2 regions of the Pseudoalteromonas rhizosphaerae genome follow, and region 2 is predicted to be linked to the other one. Evidence: riboswitches for the same ligand, from Rfam matches in the RefSeq annotation. Region 2 holds a riboswitch; the other holds the start of a gene.
The links. A riboswitch is a leader RNA that binds a small molecule or an ion and turns the genes downstream of it on or off. The one in region 2 is predicted to bind lysine.
Positions count from the first base shown of each region.

Region 1 (6,927 bases), 2.3 Mb from region 2:
AACTTTTTCGCCCACATCTGTGTAAAAGCTTGATGAAACTGCTCAGCAAAACCATTTATTAATGGGCTTAGTAGCTCAACAGCCTGCTCTTCGTCATCGCTAATTAAAGGAATTAAACTTTCAGCTAAACGTGCACAATTCCAATTAGCAATATTAGGTTGATTGCCAAAAGCATAGCGGCCTTGGCGATCAATAGAACTAAATACAGTATCAAAATCAAACTGATTCATCATTGCACAAGGGCCATAATCGATGGTCTCACCACTGACGAGCGTATTATCAGTATTCATTACTCCATGAATAAAACCAACGCGCATCCAGCTAACAATCAGGCTAACTTGCTTTTCAATCACCGCACTTAAAAATGCCAAATAACGCGCAGAGCCCGTAGAATTTATCTCAGGATAATGACGCTCAATAGCTAAATCAGCTAAATTTTTTAAACCAGCAACATCACCTTGCGCAGCTAAATACTGAAACGAACCGACACGTATATGACTACTAGCAACGCGGGTAACAATGGCTCCTTGTTGTGGTGGTTGACGGTAAACTGTTTCACCACTGGCAACAACTGCCAAACAACGTGTCGTCGGTATGCCAAGCCCGTGCATTGCCTCACTCATTATATATTCACGTACCGCAGGACCGATTGCGCAACGGCCATCACCTCCACGTGAAAATGGCGTAGCACCAGAACCTTTGAGTTGAATGTCCCAAAGCTGTTGCTGCTGATCAGTGACAGCCCCTAATAAATGTGCTCGCCCATCACCTAAACGCGGTGAAAAATGTCCAAATTGATGCCCTGAGTAACCTAATGCCACAGCAGCAACATCGCTGTTATTAAGATTACCAGAAAAAATTACCGCACGTTCTGATGTGGCAACCTCAATATTAAGCTGCCTAGCTAACGTATCGTTCCACAGCAGTAAGTTTGGAGCAATAACAGCACTTGGCTGATCCGCCACAGCAAAATCATCAGCAATCTGGGTGTAACGAGCAACTAATTTCATAGTATTCCTTAGGCTTGGGTTGTTTGTATGCCAACGCGATTATCGCCCACGCTGTATGCAACTAACAAACTGAGCTCTTGTAGGCTTAATCCGCTTTGTTGCTGCAGTTCATTAAAAAAATGTTGAGCGCTGGTAAGTGACTTTTTAGTTTGTAAACCGCCATCAATTATTTTGTGAGCACGGAGATAACTTTCTACATCACGCGATAATAAAAAAGTGTCTTTCCCTAAGGTTCGCAATGCATAAGGGCCAGTGTTACCACCTAAACGCGCCCCATGCTTTTTTAAATACCCCCACAAACCAATAATATCGTCGCTCGGCCAATCTGCAATAAACTGACTAAAACTGCCATGTTCACTTGCCACTTCATGGATCATATACGCATTTTCTGGGATCGTTTGCACTTTTTTAAAGTTACGAACGATTCGCTCATCGGTGGCTTTTTGCTCAAGCATATCTGGCGGCATCATTAATAATTTAGCCACACTAAAATCCCAAAATACTTCCCGAAAACCTGGCCATTTATTGTTGATCACTGACCAATAAAAACCACTTTGAAAAATTTTGCGGGTAAACTCTTCAAGCCATGCATCATCAGGTAAAGCAGTTAATTGCTTTGCATTTTGAGGGGCAACAAGTAATTGCTGTAACATTACTTCGCTACCTTTTCGCTGTGCCGCTCGTTGATATATATCTTGAAATTTTTCCATTACTCACTACCACTGCTTGTTATTACGCTTACTGTAACGCTATTTACGTTGTAAAAAAATGTCAGGAGCACATTGCAGCTAAAAATAAACTTAAAAATATCCAGCCTTGACACCTAGACGGCTAAAATGCTTTAATCTTTCGCATTACCCCTATTAAAGGTGTGAGTTTTAAACGATAAAACTTACACCATGGGCTAGAAGAGGTGCGTTATTCAGGTAACGTATGTGAGGAGCACACACTCCAGTGATCATACGTGAGGGGAATTAACGCCGAGAAGTAACACTTTTTGTGAAGTTTTACTTCGGGCGACTGGGTTGAATCCCAGCGACTGTCACCAATAACAGCTTGGCTGTTAAAATATTTGGTGGAGAGCTTCTGGTCTTAGCGTAATAAGGCCATAGCGCCCTATTATATTAAGCCCATTCGCTCTTCGAATTATTCGTTCGAACGACGTTAATGTGGCTCCAATCATAAAAGCTTATTAACTCCTCGAATCACTTATAAGTTCGTGAGAGATGATCAATAACTTCAATTTAAATGACTACCCTTTGTGGACGGCACTCGTCACGCCATTTACTGACGCTGGTGAAGTCGACTATGCCACTCTTGATCAGTTAGTTGCACAGCAGCAAGTGGCTAACAATGGTATTTTATTACTTGGTAGCACTGGCGAAGGCCTCGCACTAACACTCAAAGAGCAACAAGCGATTGTTGAACACGTGTGCCAATTAACGCCAACAGTACCACTGATGGTTGCAGTAGGCGGTATAAACCTAAAGCAACAAATTGCCTGGGTTGAATACTGTAATCAGTTACCCATTCATAGCTATTTACTGGGCACTCCCCTATACGCTAAGCCCGGCGTAGTAGGCCAAACACATTGGTTTGAAAGCTTACTTAATACCAGTAAACATCCTTGCATGCTTTATAACGTACCAGGGCGCAGTGCTGTTGATATTCCATCGGCCGTAATTAGCAACTTGAAAGACCATAAAAACTTGTGGGCACTCAAAGAAGCCAGTGGCGACATTGCTAAATTTGAAGGTTTTAGAAAAGTCGCACCTAATTTAGCTATTTTTAGCGGTGACGATGCACTGATGCCTTACTTTGCCCAGGCTGGCGCAAAAGGTTTAGTCTCTGTGGCTGCTAATGCATGGCCTGTGCAAACCCATGAGTTTGTAAAACGAAGTCTCAGCGGTCAACACCCCAATTTATTTGCCGACTGGTCACAAGCCATTCAAAGCTTGTTTGCTGTCGCAAACCCTATCCCCGTCAAAGTATTGATGCATTTACAAGGGCGAATTAACAGCCCGTACTTACGTCCACCTTTGACGCATCTTGAGTTAACGCAAACTGATTGTATTAACAACGCAAACAACACCATTTTATCTTGGCATTAAATACAGGTTTTTATAATGAGCTGGTTAGAACTACTAAATAATTTAGAATCGGGCGCAGTGCGCGCAGCAACACAAGACGACAACGGCCAATGGCATGCTAACGTTGCAGTAAAACAAGGTATTTTAGAAGCGTTTAAAAATGGCACTAATACCGAATTTCTAGGTGGCTTTGTTGATAAACACAATTTAGCACCACAAGGTTTTGCAGCCGATGCTGGAGTGCGTATGGTACCTGGTGGCTCAAGCGTTCGCCGTGGCGCACACGTTGCTAAGGGCACGATTATTATGCCACCAGCATATGTAAACATTGGTGCGTTTATCGATGAAGGCACTATGGTTGATAGCCACGCGTTAGTGGGGTCGTGTGCGCAAGTAGGTAAAAATGTACATTTAAGCGCTGCAGTACAACTAGGCGGTGTACTTGAACCTATTGGTGCAAGCCCGGTGGTGGTAGAAGACGATGCATTCATCGGTGCAGGTTGCGTGATTGTTGAAGGCGTAGTAGTGAAAAAAGGCGCGGTGCTCGCACCAGGTGTACGCTTATCAGCAACTATTCCAGTTTATGACTGTGTTAATGAGCGCCAGCTGGCTAAAGGCGAGCCTATTCCTGAATACGCGATTGTTATTCCAGGCTCTCGTCCAGCTTCTAATACTTGGGCCCGCGAGCAAGGATTAAGTATGTCGTGTGCATTAATTGTAAAATACCGTGATGAACAAAGTGATGCATCATTGCTGCTTGAAGAGGTTTTACGTTAATGAGCTTTTTGAGCACGCCAGTTAAAACCGCCATTGATGAGCTATCAACTACGCTTGATACACCATTTTTTATTTACGACCTTGATACATTAAACGCACACTTAACGCGATTAGTGGCGCAAACTGAGGTAAAACTGTGGTATGCCGTAAAAGCTAATCCATTATCTAAAGTCATTCAAAGCTTAGATAACGTGGGTTTTAACTTTGATGTAGCAAGTAAAGGCGAACTTGAGCAAGTTCTGGCACAAGGTATTAACAGCGAGCGCGTGCTCAATACAGGGCCTGCCAAAAGCCCAAAACAAATTAAACACTTTATTGCGCGCGGCGTACGTACCTTTGTTGCCGAAAGCCTTAATCAAGTACGCTGGCTTAACGAGCAAGCAAGCTTACAAAACTGCCAGTTACAGGTATTACTGCGAGTGCAATTACGCTGGCCTGAAGGAGAAAAAAACCCACTTGGTGGCGATAGCCTTACTCCATTTGGTTTAGGTTGCGATGAATGGCAAGCGCTAAATACTAGCGACTACCCAGCGCTTAGCTTTGATGGCCTGCATATTTTTCAATGGGGCAACATGCTCAGCAGCGACAAGCTAGCTGAACTTTGGTCACAAATGATTGCACCGCTAACAAAGCTTGCCAACGACTTAGGTATTCACTTAAAAGTACTCGACTTAGGCGGTGGTTTAGGTATTCCTTACACTCTTGATGCACCAACCTTAAGTTGGGATGCGCTCATTGATGCATTAGCTGACATTAAGAATGCCGCAGGCGTACAAGAACTCTGGATGGAGCTTGGCCGTTATGCTGTGGGCGAATGCGGTCATTACGCAACACCTGTCGTTGAGCGAAAACTTAACTATGCCCAACAACAAGTGATCTTAAGCGGCGGTATTAATCATTTATTGCGCCCTGCAGTCACCAGCCAAGATTTCCCGGCACGATTATTACGAGACTCAACTGCTGCATACCAAACTATGAGCTTATATGGGCCATTATGTACAGCACTTGATTGCTTAGGTGAACACCAATTACCTAGTGATTTAAATGAGCAAGACTGGCTGGTGTTTAGCCAATGTGGCGCGTACGGCTTTACCGAAAGTATGCCGTATTTTTTATGTCATGAGCTAGCCGCTGAATACACATTACAAAATGGCGAGCTTAACTGTATTCGCACAGCTGAAGATGCCAGCTACTACTTAAGGTAATTGAGATGAGTACGACTAAAGCTATAAGCCAAGAAAACATAGTAGTTGGTGAAGTTGCCAACGGCCTACCGCTCACAATTCCTGTCTATCGTTTAAAAGGCGATGGCACTGGGCCAAGTGTGTATGTGCAAGCTAATATGCACGGTGCAGAAGTACAAGGCAATGCGGTTATTTACCAATTACTTGAGCAGCTTAAGCATCTTGAACTCAAAGGCGATATCACCCTGGTGCCTTACGCGAACCCAATTGGTTGCAATCAAAAATCGGGCGAATTCACCCTTGGTCGTTTTGATCCAATCACCGGCACCAACTGGAACCGCATGTATCACTGCAATAGTAAGCTCGCGAGCCAATTTGCTGAGCAATATAGTGATGCCGATGAGCAAACCTTAAAAAGTGAGTTTAAAGCCGCACTGATTGATGAAGTAGACCAACAACTAAGCGGTCCAGCTTATCGCCTAACTACAGGCAAACGCATTGCACTTAACTTGCAAAAGTTGGCACACCAAGCTGATATCGTGCTCGACTTACACACAGGCCCCATTTCGAGTCAGCATTTATATTGCCCAGATTATGCCAAGGCCAGTGCCAACTACTTTAATATTCCTCATGTATTAATCATCCCTAATGATTTTGCAGGAGCAATGGATGAAGCAAGTTTTTGCCCATGGTGGCAATTAACCGAGGCATTAGCTCAACAAGGGCGTGAATTTAATGTTCAAGTTGAAGCTTTTACGGTCGAACTCGGCAGCCAAGAAAAAATCGATTTAACTGCGGCCCTTGATGATGCTAATAGTATTTTAAGTTACCTAAATAATAAGCAGGTATTCGTTGATGCCCCCTATCAGCCAAAAGTAATGAAGCGCTACGGCTGTGATTTAAATGATTACCTTGCTTACTATGCACCTATGGGCGGCATGGTTGAGTATATAGCGCCACTTGGCGGCCATATCAAAGCTGGCGAGCCGATTGCTAGAGTATTGCGAATGGAGCGCTACCTCGCAGAGCAACCATTACAAACCCTAACACTTGATTGTGACGCCATCGCGATTTTGCATTTTGCTTCAGCAAGCGTAAACCAAGGCACCGAACTATATAAATTCTTTACTAACGTATTTGAGCTTTAATTTTTATATCAAGCTCAACCCTTCTCATTGCGTGAGAGCACGACTATCCAATTGGAAAAAGTGCATTGAACAAGCGGCTTCGGCCGCTTTTTCTTTGTATTTATGGGCAAAAAGCGCCACAATCAACTAAGTTCAGTAACAATTCACTGATATTCAGTTAAAGTCTGCACTGAATAAAATATAATGAAAATCTATTTTCAGCTATTTTCTTGCACTGAAAATCACTCCATTATCATTTACTAATAACATACAACAGCTACTCTCTATTTGGCTTTATCAAAGGAAGAATAATGACTTGGCGCTACGGGTTCCTACTGACGACACTGCTTTCATACACCGCATTTGCACAATCAGAACAAGCTGAAAAAACAAATGAACAAGACAATGATCTTGAGCTAGTAAAGCAATGTATTTTAAATGAAGCCATTGGCGGCAAAGCCGAAATGACACTAGCGCAATTACGTGAAAAATGTAGTTCTCTCGATGAAAGTAAGCAGATCACCGTACTAGATAAACGCAAAGCCCGTGAACAGGTCAGTGAAAAAAACCGAAATGTGATCACTCCACATAAACGTAATTATATATTACCGCTGTCGTATGTATCCAACCCAAATGCCAGACCTTTTGACAATCTTAATGACCTATCAGAAAACAACGAAGGCGAAACACTTGATAACTTAGAAATAAAATATCAGTTATCAATCAAAGTACCATTATA
Region 1 covers NZ_CP118496.1:5,239,017-5,245,943, forward strand. Annotated here, with positions in the region: gene PVK79_RS22900 (protein adenylyltransferase SelO) at 1-1,010, opposite strand, end outside; gene PVK79_RS22905 (DNA-3-methyladenine glycosylase I) at 1,019-1,720, opposite strand; lysine riboswitch at 1,911-2,104, shown strand; gene dapA (4-hydroxy-tetrahydrodipicolinate synthase) at 2,237-3,121, shown strand; gene PVK79_RS22915 (2,3,4,5-tetrahydropyridine-2,6-dicarboxylate N-succinyltransferase) at 3,137-3,877, shown strand; gene PVK79_RS22920 (PLP-dependent decarboxylase) at 3,877-5,082, shown strand; gene PVK79_RS22925 (succinylglutamate desuccinylase/aspartoacylase family protein) at 5,088-6,209, shown strand; gene PVK79_RS22930 (phospholipase A) at 6,500-6,927, shown strand, end outside.
Region 1: another riboswitch for lysine. It lies ahead of dapA (4-hydroxy-tetrahydrodipicolinate synthase); the one in region 2 lies ahead of lysC (lysine-sensitive aspartokinase 3).

Region 2 (6,927 bases):
TCGCGCGATTGTTGTACATAAAGTTGTTGTTTTTGTTCAAACTCGTGCTTTTCGTGTTCAATGTCTTCAAGGGCAACATTAAGCTCGCTCAATTGCGCCTCTTGGTAGCTATCAAAATCGATTAATGCTTGGTCAATTTTGGGGGCGTATGCGGCTAATTTACCTTTGAGTACGGTTTGGTTTTCAAGCATAGATTCAAGGGCGCTGATAGGCTCTTGCATCGACTCGAGTGCTTTTAGCTCACGTTTTGCGCGGTTTACTTTATCAAAGGAGCGACGCCATACTTCATAAAAATCGACCTTTGAGTTTGACATGTGGCGTTCAAATACGCGTAACATAAAGCGCTTTACGTCGGCAGCGCCTAATTTATGCAGGTTCAAAATACGGCGGAAAATTTCTTTATAAATTGCCGAATCTTGCACGTTGTTAAGCGGGATCATCTTTAAGTTAATGTCGCCATCAAATGGCGTGGCACCACCCGTTAATAGTGCGTTGAGCTCTTGCGCTTTAAGCTCGATAGGGTTAAAGCCTTGCTCTTTTAAATGATTAAACAGCTTAGTGAACTTAATAATGGTTTTACCTTGAGTATACTGCTCAAGATCAAGCTTGCCTTGGTAACAAAAAAACTGATGTGCGTAACCGGCAATTTTACCAAGCCCAGCTACACCAATCACCACCGGGCCATGGGGTAGGTCGGCTTCGAGTAAAATATAGGATTGATCTGACGAAAAATAAAATTTACGGGTTTCGTCTAAATCATGACCGTCCCATTCTGTTAGGCGTAAATCATTAATAAGCGGAAATTGCAGAGCATTGATCACCGAGCTTTTACCGGTATTATTTGGTGCACAAATTGAGCTGCTTTTATCAAGCGGGATCACACATTTGGCATAACCGGCGGTGTTTAATAATGCCAGCTTACTGAGGCCGTATAGGTTTTTCATTATTCGTCCTCTCCAATATAGGTTTCTTCGTTTACTTCCATTAAGGCATCAATATAACGGTAGATAGGTGCTTGCAGCATAAAGCCGCCTTCTACTTCACGGGCAAGGCCAAGTCGTATCATGCGTAAGTACACGTCTTTACGTAGGTCTGATCCTGAAAAAATTTCGAGTTGATCAAATAAGTGCTTGTTCATTTGCACTAAAGTTTGCATCAGTTCTAAATCATTCACTTCATCAAATAAGGCACGCATTGGGTCTTTACCTGAGTTTGCATAGTGCTCAATTAAGATATAAATGGTTAAGGCAATCGCGCGGGAAATTTTCCCCATATTGGGTGTACTTTCATCACTGGCAAAGTAATAAAAACCACGGCTGTCATGTTGTAAATCGTGGCCAAGGGCGCTGAATAATGCGCGGTAATGATCAATTTGTTGATCAAGCTCTTGCCACATTACGGTGTCTTGTTCGCTAATGTGATAGCCGGTGACTAATTTTTTATTAATTGCTTGTAGATGACTAAGTTCATCTAAATTTATCTGTGTCATAACGGTTACTCATCCACTGTTGGTGTTTGCTGAGGGTCAACAGGCTTAGAATTAAAAGGGAAAAGAGAAAAATGTTGCCCGGCAATTTTTACGCGCATTTTTTCATCACTTTGATTGATTTCAATATCGGTGTCACTTACCAGCTTTTGATATAAAAACAGCATTTCGTCGGCTTCAAGGTCTGGGTAGCTTTGCTCTAAAAAGGTCAATAATGGTTGTGGCTTTTTACGTTTAGCATTGAAGCGTTTTTTAAAGTTTGCTTTAACATTATTGTAATCTGGAATATTTGGCGTAACAAAAGCAGGCACATCTTGTTGATCAGGAAGTTCGTATTCACTGTGTTCAAACTCAACAAGTGCAGCCATATAAGCGACCATATGGCGCTGTTGCCCCAATGAGAATCGCTGCGTGTCAGAGACAAAATGTGGTTGTACGGCGCTGAGCATATTATCAACGCCATTTTTACGTACTAAACCAAGTACTTTAGCTGCTTGACGAGTGATCATATTATTACGGCGCAACTCTTCACGCAGTGGCATTAGCATATCGGCACTTTTACGCAGGCTTTCGCGACCAACTAAATGCATTTCTAAAATTCGGGTACGTAATCGTTCAAGCATGCGTTTATCTTGATAAGCTTTACCGCTGCGTTCAATATATTCAATTTGCGTACTGATTTGTGTTTCGATGGTATTAAAACAAGCATGAAAATCGCCACGAATATCAACCATTTCAAGCATTGGTTCAATGTATTCATCAAATGCTTCAATCACCGCTTGATAACGCTTTTGTAATGATTGCACCGCATTATTAGCTTTTGCTTGTTCTACAATATTTAAAATGGCATTTTCGTTGTGGGCAAATAGTTTCATTATTTTACGCACCCGATCATCCATAATGCGGCTAAAACGGCGCATCTCGTCGTAGTCTTCAATACTACCGGCATTGTCTAAACGGTTACCCAAACGAGCTAAATCTTCAACCAGCACGCTAATTTCTTGCGCCAAGCCTAAATGTTCCTCCTGCAATAAAAAAGTGGCAAAATCTGCAATTGCACGGTTAATTTCAAGTTGTGACGATTTAGCCAAGGGAATAATAATATCTTGGTTTAAAAGGCGGTTGGTTTCTTTGTAAATGCGCTCATTTGACCACGTAGGTTGTTTTTGTTTGATCGCATTTTGCACGTCTTTTAGGCTGAAATCAGCCATTTTAAAACGTTTAAATAGCAGCTCTAACATTCCCCAGTGCTCTGTTAGGGTATTTAGCAACTTTTTAGCTGGGATCATAAAACTCCAAAAATCCTAATTTATCTTGTAAAGCCGGCTTGTTAGGCCTCAGCGATTAGTCGTAGAAAAGCAAATTGACAATAGTTTTACACATTCTTTGGTGCTAGACTGCGCGCCGTGTCGTCCTGCGGCTCATAACATACAATTTTTACATTTTTATAAAGGTTGTTCAAACACCATGGTAACTGCAATTATCCTAACCCTGATAACGCTAGCATTCGTGCTCATCGTTATAGAGGATATTATCCATGTAAACAAGGCCAAAACCACGCTTTTCTTTGGTACTTTATGCTGGATTATCTTATTTATCTCGCCGCTTCACGGGCAAAGCCCCGAAAACGTACAACATCAACTTGACCACAATATTTTAGAGATTGCCACACTCTGGTTGTTTTTAATGGCTGCAATGACCTTTGTAGCCTATTTGAACTCCAAAGGTTTTATCCAAAATATTGTGCATAAGATAATGCCCAGTGCTATTAGCGAACGCAAACTGATGTTTTTGATTGGCGGGTTCTCCTTCTTATTTTCGTCGATTTCAGACAATATCACAGCCACATTAATTTCCCTTGCGGTGGTGATGTCGTTAAAACTCGATCCGAAAAAGCTAATTAAATACGCTACGCTTATCATCTTTAGTGTGAACTCGGGCGGAGTGTCGTTAATTACCGGTGATGTTACTACCTTGATGATTTTCCTTGATGACAAAGTTACCATTGGTCACTTGCTATTGTTGGTTGTGCCTGCGTTATTTAGCGTGGCGCTATTGGCCATTATGCTGTCATTTGGACTCAACGGCCAAGTTGAGTTTACCAAACAAGAGGACCGTCGCATTGAGAAAACAGATATCACTATTGCAGTGATTTTCTTATCAACGATTGTCGGGACATTAACGTTAAGCGTGCTTTATCATGTGCCGCCTTTGTTAACTTTCTTATTTGGTTTGTCGTTGATGTTTTTAGTAGCGCAATTTTTAATGCGCAAAAAAGATGTGAATAAAAAAATCATCGATTATATTCGCGAAATAGAATACGACACCTTGCTGTTCTTCGTTGGCGTATTATTACTTGTAGGCGCCCTGAAAGAAGTCGGTATGCTCAGTAAGTTCACTCATCTTTACGAGTTAATGCCAGCACAATACGCTAATTATTTAATGGGTATATTATCAGCTGCGGTTGACAACGTACCGCTAACGGCTGCATTACTTAAAGCTGAAATAGTGATGAGTCCACAACAATGGTTGTCGTTTACGTATGCAACTGGGGTGGGGGGGTCCATGCTTATTATTGGCTCGGCTGCCGGTATTATCGCTATGAGTAAAGTAAAAGCGCTTACCTTCATGAGTTATTTACGTATGTCGGTGTATTTATTAATCGCTTATACAATTGGTTATATGGGATCGTATTTAGCAGGTAGTTTTATTTAATTGCTTTTATTATTTAAAACAACTTGACAGCTAGACGTCTAAACGATAACTTTCAAAGCCCGCTTAATAGCGGGTTTTGTTATTTAATTGCTAATAATTTACGTAATTAATCTAACATTCAGAAGAGGTGCGGTACTTAGGTACTTAATGTTAGGCGACGTATGCCTGTAATCATTAAGGAGGGAAGTACTCGCCGAGGAAAGCAACTGGACGTCACAGTGGTTTTTCGGTTTATGGGGCTGAATCCTCAAAACTGTCACCAATTAGGTGGAGAGCTTCTGGCAGTGGACTTTTCTTATCGAGCACCCCCTTGCCAAGTTCTTCTTGTTTTATCGTGGTATGAATGCCACAAAAGGAGACGACATGAATACCCAATTAGCTGCAACTAACTTGCAACAGTCAGCACAAAATCAAAAATCAGACTACGTAGTCGCAAAGTTCGGTGGCACCAGTGTGGCTAACTTTGAAGCGATGAGCCGTTGCAGTGAAATTATTGTAGCCGATAACAACGTACGAGTAGTGGCCGTCAGTGCCAGCGCAGGAGTGACTAATCACCTTGTGACCTTATGTAAAAAAGATTTATCAGCAGATGAGCGCAATGAGAACATTGCTGGCGTTATTGCTATTCAAGAAGCTATTTTAAATGAGCTGTCATTGGATGCTGATTTAGCTCATGGCTTTGATGAAACCATTAAAGCTTTTAAGTCACTTGCCAGTGAGCCACTAAAATCAAAGCAACAACATGATGAGTTATTGAGCTTTGGTGAGCGTTTATCATCCTATTTATTTACTCAGGTACTGCGTTTAAATGGCTTAAATGCGGTGCGTTTTGATGTGCGACAGGTATTAAAAACCGACAGCCAATTTTCTAAAGCAACCCCAGATGTAGCTGCAACAGCAATGGCCGCAAAAGAGCATTTAATTCCGTTATTAGCTGAACAGGTTATTGTAACTCAAGGCTTTATAGGCAGTGACGCGCATGGTCAAACTACCACACTTGGTCGTGGTGGTTCAGATTACAGTGCGGCATTACTGGCCGAAGCTATAAACGCTAAAAGCGTGCACATTTGGACTGATGTAGTGGGCATTTTTAGCACCGATCCGCGCTTATGTGCTAAGGCTACGCCGATTGCGCGTTTAAGTTTTGATGAAGCGGCCGAAATGGCTACCTTTGGGGCGAAAGTATTACATCCGGCAACTATCTTACCTGCGAGCCGCAGCCATATTAGTGTGTTTGTTGGTTCTAGCCGTGAGCCTGAACGTGGTGGTACCTGGATCGAACGTGAGAAATCACAAATCCCCGGAATTCGTGCTGTCACGCAGCGTAAAAATCAAATATTGTTAACCTTAAAAAGCCCCGAAATGCTTTTGGCTAGTGGCTTTTTAGCTCACGTGTTTACAATTTTAAGTGAGTTTAATATCTCGGTTGATTTGGTAACTACCTCAGAGATAAGTGTTGCTATTACTTTAGATAATGCGCCAAATGCCTCGCGTCCTGAGCTTGATCAAGAATGCCTTGATAAGTTAGCGGAGTTTTGCCACGTGTCGGTTGAGAACAACTTAACCTTAGTGGCATTAATTGGTTCACAAATTCAATTACGTCAGCAAGAAATTAACTTAATGAATGTATTAAGCGATTTTAATATTCGCTTAATTTGTCATGGCGCAAGTAAACATAACCTGTGCTTTTTAGTGGAGCAGAGCGAGTCAGACTTTGTTGTGCAAGCGATCCACAGCCGTTTATTAGAAGTTCAAAACGCCGCGTAATTGGGCGGTTGAATTTACCACAGAGCACTGCCAGTCAGTGCTCTTGTCACTTACCACACTGATATCAAACTCATGATATTGACAACTCAGCGCTGTTAAATTTGCTCGCTCAAGTTCAGTAAATACATTGGGGCTGAGTAATTTTGCAATTGGTTGGCTGGTGGCTTTGGCAAGTGCTTCTTTTAAGGTCCATATTCTAAAAAATCGTTCTGCACTTTGCTGATCTTGCGTTATTAAATTTACCTCATCAAGATGATAAAAATGCTTAGCGAGCTTTGCAAATGGACGCTTCAGGTTTATTTTTTCAATATCAAAACCAAATTCAATTCGTTCTACATTTAATGCAGCACCCACAAAACCATTAGAGTGGGATAAACAACTACGCAATACAGTGTCACTGTCAGTTATATGTAGCAGTAATTTACTGCTTTGCTGGTCAAATTCAGAGCTAATATGGTTATTTGCTAGCTCACGAAATTGTGGCATCGTTTGCTTTACCAAATACTTAAGCAGTAGCCGAGTGGCTAAATATTCTTGCTTGGCTTTGTAACTTTTTCTACGGGTGATAACCGTCAGTTCAAATGGGCTTAATAGTGCGTTTAAATCAAATTCATCAACATTTAACTGCTGGGCGTCAAATAATAAAATAGTATTCGCATTGAACGGCTGCACGCTGTGTTTGGTGATAACGAGTTGCTGTTGAAAAAATAACGCAGGCATAAAATCCACAATTAAAGTGATAAAAGAACAAACATGTTTATATTTTGTGCGGTTGTGCGCTGGTTAATTAAGCCAAGGCAAATTTATTACTCTGTGAGAGTTAAATATGGTTTAATTCACAATAATGAAAAATAATAACAGATTTGTAGATGTATGGCACAATTGCGTGATGGTTTTCAAAGCCGCCTTGGCTTTGTTTTAGCAGCTTCTGGCGCTGCAGTTGGATTAGGTAATATTTG
Region 2 covers NZ_CP118496.1:2,963,607-2,970,533, forward strand. Annotated here, with positions in the region: gene PVK79_RS12725 (coiled-coil domain-containing protein) at 1-944, opposite strand, end outside; gene PVK79_RS12730 (condensin complex protein MksE) at 944-1,489, opposite strand; gene PVK79_RS12735 (hypothetical protein) at 1,495-2,775, opposite strand; gene nhaD (sodium:proton antiporter NhaD) at 2,954-4,201, shown strand; lysine riboswitch at 4,316-4,487, shown strand; gene lysC (lysine-sensitive aspartokinase 3) at 4,565-5,968, shown strand; gene PVK79_RS12750 (4'-phosphopantetheinyl transferase family protein) at 5,945-6,688, opposite strand; gene PVK79_RS12755 (sodium-dependent transporter) at 6,842-6,927, shown strand, end outside.